Regions from separate parts of the Bacillus sp. NEAU-Y102 genome, predicted to be linked through region 1. Evidence: riboswitches for the same ligand, from Rfam matches in the RefSeq annotation. Region 1 holds a riboswitch; the other holds the start of a gene.

Region 1 (3,219 bases):
TAACTTTACAGTTAATGTATCGCCCTTTTCAATGTGAGGCAGAAGCTGCTCTTTTACGTCATCAGTTACATCATCGTCTTCAAATCGATTTTCGTATACTTCCTTCCAACCAGCATGTAAAATCGTTTTTCCGCGTGCAATGAACGTTTCACTACCAACTTTGGTACGTAATGTTAGTTGCTCGTATTCGAATGCTGGGAATAAAACAGCTAAGAAACGTTTTACAACTAAATCATAAATTTTGCGTTCTTTATCTGTGAATGCTGAGAAGTTAACGTATCCTTCTGTTGGAATAATCGCATGATGATCGCTTACTTTACTATCATCAACAAATGATTTGTTAGGTTTGATAGGCTTTTGTAATACTTTATGTGCGAAGGGACGGTATTCTCCAACACCACATGCTTTTAGACGTTCTGGAAGTGTTCCAACGATATCAGATGAAATGTAGCGTGAATCTGTACGAGGGTACGTTAGCACTTTATGCTGTTCATACAATTTCTGCATAATATTTAATGTTTCTTTAGCAGAGTAACCGAACTTTTTATTTGCATCACGTTGCAATTCAGTTAAATCATAAAGACCAGGAGAGAATGACTTCTTCTGTTTCTTATCAATTTCCACAACGGTAGCATTTTGTTTATCTAAACCTCTTACAATACCATCAATTTTTTCTTTATTAAAACTACGGCTATTGCCATTTGTATCTTGCCAAGTAAGTTTGAGTTTCTCCATTGTTTGAGCTTCGATGCCGTAGTAAGTTTGTGCTTTGAAGTTCTTTATTTCATCCTCACGACTAGCGATCATTGCAACAGTAGGAGTTTGCACACGGCCGCAATTTAACTGGGCATTAAAGCGAGTTGTTAAAGCGCGAGTTGCATTAAGACCGATATACCAGTCAGCTTCTGAACGTGCAACTGCTGAAGCGTATAAATTGTCATAGGCTTTACCTGGTTTTAAATTTGCAAAACCATCTTTAATTGCTTTATCGGTTACAGAAGAAATCCATAAACGTTTGATTGGTTTATTTAGCTTAACTTTATCGATAATCCAGCGTGCGACTAATTCCCCTTCACGTCCAGCGTCTGTTGCTACAATAATTTCATTTACATCTTTTCTAAGTAGCTGACTCTTTACAGCATTAAACTGTTTACCAGTTTGTTTAATAACCGTTAATTTCAAACGCTTAGGTAGCATCGGTAAATCTTCTAAATTCCACTTTTTATATTTCATATCATAACTTTCTGGATCTGCTAATGTAACGAGATGACCTAAAGCCCAAGTTACAATATATTTATTACCCTCAAGATAGCCGTTTCCTTTTTTATCACACTTCAGTACACGAGCAATATCTCGTGCAACGGAAGGTTTTTCAGCGATTACAACGCTTTTTGACATATTAAAAACATCCTTTCAAATTTCCATAAGTTAAATATAGCATACATCTTCTTGAGATTCAGTTTCGCTCCATATTTGAGCTGTTTTTAATGGAGTGAACAAAATCCCAACTGATTAAAGTTTCACTTTATCAGTTGCTTCTATATTAAATAGAAAAGTAAAGAACTTGTTATTTTACTAGAATAAGAGTAGACTTTGAAGTAGATGAATAAGAAACACATGGGAGTTTGTGGATACAAACTGAGAGTATGGCTACTAGTCCGTCATTGACCATTTGAACCTGTTGGATAATGCCAGCGTAGGGAGAGTGTAAAAGCACATGTTCAGGCACTTTGCGTACGCGCAAAGTGTCTTTTTGTGTATCTCCCATCATTATAGTTAGGAGATGAAAAGGATGAATATGAAAGAAATTAGTAAAGTAGTGGATTTGGTGAGAGAATCTAATCCGCTTGTTCATAATATTACAAATGTTGTTGTAACAAATTTTACTGCTAACGGTTTGTTGGCACTTGGGGCATCGCCTGTAATGGCGTATGCAAAAGAAGAAGTAGCAGAAATGGCTAGCATTGCTGGAGCGTTAGTATTAAATATGGGAACACTTCGTCCTGAGGAAGTAGAAGCGATGTTACTTGCTGGTAAATCAGCAAATGTGAACAATGTGCCAGTACTATTTGATCCAGTTGGTGCAGGAGCAACTTCGTATCGAACAGAAGTTGCGAGACATATTCCAGCCGAAATAGATTTAGCAATTATCCGCGGCAATGCGGCTGAAATAGCAAACGTTATTAATGAGAAATGGGAAATTAAAGGGGTAGACGCTGGTACTGGAAATGGCAATGTTGTAGGTATTGCAAGGCAGGCAGCAGACGAATTAAATACAGTTGCGGTTATTACTGGAAAAGAAGATGTTGTTACAGATGGAGAGAGAACTATTGTTATTCGAAACGGTCACCCTATTTTAACGAAAGTTACGGGAACAGGTTGTTTACTAACTTCAGTAATAGGAGCATTTGTAGCAGTTGAAAAAGATTATGTAAAGGCAACTGTAGCAGCATTAACGTTTTATGGTGTAGCTTCGGAACTGGCAGCTGCTAAAACAGTAGAAAAAGGGCCAGGTAGTTTCCAAATTGAATTTTTAAATCAATTAGCGAATACAACTTCAGCTGATATAGAGAAATATGGGAAGATTGAGGAGTTAGAGTAAGGGGGATGAAACACATGATGCGCATTGAAACAAAGAAAATGTCTAACCTATTGCAAGTGTATTTTATTATGGGAAGTAATAACTGCACGAGGGATCCTTTAGCTGTATTGAAAGAAGCGTTAGATGGTGGAGTGACACTTTTTCAGTTTCGCGAGAAGGGGGAAGGTTCTTTAATCGGAGGAGATAGAGTGCGCTTTGCAAAAGAATTGCAGACGCTTTGTAAGGAATATAGTGTTCCTTTCATTGTAAATGATGATGTAGAATTAGCCATTGAATTAGATGCAGATGGTGTTCATGTAGGACAAGATGATGAAGGAATTACATCTGTTCGTGAAAAAATGGGAGATAAAATTATCGGCGTATCTGCTCATACAATTGAAGAAGCACGCTTTGCAATCGAAAACGGAGCAGATTATTTAGGCGTTGGACCTATTTTCCCAACGAGTACGAAAAAAGATACGAAAGCGGTTCAAGGAACGAAAGGATTAGCTTATTTTAGAGAACAAGGAATTACAGTGCCAATCGTTGGTATTGGTGGGATTACAATTGAAAATACAGCGGCAGTTATAGAAGCGGGTGCGGATGGTATTTCAGTTGTTTCAGCAATTAGTTTAGCT
Region 2 (3,219 bases), on a different contig from region 1:
GAATTCGAAGCGTGCTTTTGAAAGTGCATCATCACGCTGATGAGCCGTTTTATGTCCTTTCGCAAGATCAGCCGCATGCGCTGCAATTTTGTACGTAATAACACCCGTGCGTACATCATCTTTATTCGGTAAACCTAAATGTTCTTTCGGCGTTACATAACAAAGCATCGCCGTTCCAAACCAACCGATCATCGCAGCTCCAATCGCCGATGTAATATGGTCATAACCTGGTGCAATATCTGTCGTTAGTGGCCCAAGTGTGTAAAACGGCGCGCCCTGACAAATATCAAGCTCTTTCTCCATATTTTCTTTAATTAAGTGCATCGGTACGTGTCCAGGTCCTTCGATCATAACTTGCACATCATGTTTCCAAGCAATTTTGGTTAATTCACCAAGTGTTTCAAGCTCAGAAAACTGTGCTTCATCATTTGCATCTGCAATAGACCCTGGACGTAATCCATCTCCAAGAGAGAACGAAACATCGTACTGTTTCATAATTTCACAAATCTCTTCAAAATGAGTATATAGGAAGTTTTCTTTATGATGGAATAAACACCACTGCGCCATAATCGAACCACCGCGTGAAACGATACCTGTCGTACGCTTTGCCGTGATTGGAATGTAACGAAGCAATACACCAGCGTGAATCGTAAAGTAATCAACGCCTTGCTCCGCCTGCTCAATTAACGTATCACGATATACTTCCCACGTTAAATCTTCTGCAATTCCGTTTACTTTTTCCAGCGCTTGATAGATCGGTACAGTTCCAACTGGTACAGGCGCGTTACGAATAATCCACTCACGCGTCGTATGAATATTTTTACCTGTAGATAAATCCATAATCGTATCTGCACCCCAGCGAGTAGCCCACGTCATCTTCTCTACTTCTTCTGCAATAGAAGAAGATACAGCAGAGTTTCCGATATTTGCATTGACCTTCACATGGAAGTTACGCCCGATAATCATCGGTTCAGCTTCTGGATGATTAATATTCGCTGGTAAAATAGCACGGCCTTCTGCGATTTCCTTACGAACAAACTCCGGCTCTACCCCTTCACGAATCGCAACGTATTCCATCTCAGACGTAATAATGCCATTACGCGCATAGTGCATTTGCGTAACATTTGCACCTTGCTTTGCTCTAAGCGGCTTACGATCCATTTGCGGGAAAACAGGTGTATGTTTCGAAGCCACTTTCACACCGTCATCCTCTGGTTTTACTTCACGCCCTTCGTATGCTTCTACATCACCACGCCCCATAATCCAGGAGTGGCGCGGCGTTGGAATGCCTTTTTCCAGCTCGACCTTATACGCAGGATCTGTATAAGGACCGCTCGTATCATACACACGGATTGGTGGATTTGGGACGCCATTCGTTTCGCTTTGTTCAATCTCACGCATCGGCACTTTCATACCTTCTCGTGGTCCATCCACATATACTTTCTTACTCCCTGGTAAACTCGATTTCAATTCAATTTGCTCAGCTGAAACAGATTGTTTCATAAATTTTGTTGCCCCCCTGTTCGTGACAAGGACAAGATATGGCCAGCGCATGCCAAAATAAAAAGAGCCAGGTCCATAAAAAAATAAGGACCTGGCTCATAAAGACATCATTATGTAAAGCCGTTAACTTCCCTACGCTGGTACGAGCCAGATCAGGTCCAAAGGGTTAAGAAGTTCACGCGCTTCTCTCTCAGCCTACGCATACGTTAGGCACCCCTAGTTTATCACTGATTTAATTTTCAATACTTTCCCATCATACACTATAATCTGAAAAATTCAAAGTTTATTTCTTTTGTTTTTTATGGAATCATCCACGTTAAATAATATGCTTGAACATACGTCATAATACCAACAATAATTACGAAGAATAAACTATGCTTCACTGTAAAACGGAACAAATCCGATTCTTTTCCAGCAAGACCAACTGCTGCACAAGCGATGGCAATCGACTGCGGGGAAATCATTTTACCTGTTACACCGCCTGTTGTATTTGCTGCAACGAGAAGCACTTCAGATACGCCGACTTGCTGCGCTGTAATGGCTTGTAAATTCGAGAACAGTGCATTCGCAGACGTATCAGACCCTGTTAGGAATACGCCAATCCAGCCTAAGAATGGTGAGAAGAACGGGAATAGTCCGCCTGTTCCAGCTAATGCTAACGCTAACGTAGAAGATAGGCCAGAATAGTTTGCGATAAATGCAAACCCTAGTACAAATCCGATAGATAGAATTGGCATTTTTAATTCGTTTAACGTTTCTTTAAATGTCACTACTGCATCTTTTACATTCATTTTCAAAATAAACATGGAAATGATACAAGCAATTAAAATCGCTGTTCCAGTTGCCGATAATACATCAAACTTTAGAATTGCCTCGTAAGGCGTTGGTTTATTTACAATTGGCTCTGCTTTCATTACTAGATTATGCAGACCTGGAATTTCAAACTTAAATACAAGACTTTCTAAAGCCCCTCCTGGAGCAAATAATGCCTTAAAGAAATTTTGGCTCCAAATGACTACCATAACCGTTAATACGATAAATGGGGACCATGCCTTCACTACTTTTCCAAACGTTAATTTCGGCATCGATGCTGCTGTCGTTGTTGCTGCTACCTCATTATTTGCTTGCCCGGATTGATAAATTTCTTTCGGCTGCCAAACTTTTAAGAACAGTGCTAAACTCACTAAACTTACAAGTGCTGACGTAATATCCGGAAGTTCCGGTCCTAAGAACGTCGCTGTAATGAACTGCGTAATCGCAAATGAACTACCTGCTACAAGTAACGCAGGCCACGTTTGTCTTACCCCTTTAAATCCATCCATTAAAAATACGATAAAGAATGGAACAAATAATGATAGGAACGGTAATTGATGCCCAGCCATTTGTCCAATTTTATGTGGATCAATACCTGTTACTTGTCCAGCAACTGTAATCGGAATTCCCATCGCTCCAAACGCCACTGGTGCAGTATTTGCAATTAAACAAAGACCTGCTGCGTATAAAGGATTTAACCCAAGACCAGCAAGAAGCGCTGCTGTAATCGCTACTGGCGCTCCAAACCCTGCCGCTCCTTCTAAAAATGCTCCGAATGAAAATCCAATTAAAATAACGAGTAAACGATGATCGTTCGTAATCGATAATACCGATGCACGAATCACATCGAATTGACCTGTTTTTACAGAAATTTTATATAAAAATACCGACATAATGATAATC

Evidence for each region. Region 1 has a riboswitch for thiamine pyrophosphate ahead of thiM (hydroxyethylthiazole kinase). Riboswitches for the same ligand answer to the same signal wherever they lie in the genome.
Region 2: linked by a shared signal. The riboswitch ahead of thiC (phosphomethylpyrimidine synthase ThiC) and the one ahead of thiM (hydroxyethylthiazole kinase) in region 1 are both predicted to bind thiamine pyrophosphate.

Annotation. Positions count from the first base shown of each region.
Region 1 covers NZ_JBTWFK010000009.1:105,316-108,534, forward strand. The annotation lists gene topB (DNA topoisomerase III) at 1-1,398, opposite strand, end outside; TPP riboswitch at 1,608-1,720, shown strand; gene thiM (hydroxyethylthiazole kinase) at 1,793-2,602, shown strand; gene thiE (thiamine phosphate synthase) at 2,617-3,219, shown strand, end outside.
Region 2 covers NZ_JBTWFK010000006.1:111,397-114,615, forward strand. The annotation lists gene thiC (phosphomethylpyrimidine synthase ThiC) at 1-1,503, opposite strand, end outside; TPP riboswitch at 1,616-1,731, opposite strand; gene lldP (L-lactate permease) at 1,803-3,219, opposite strand, start outside.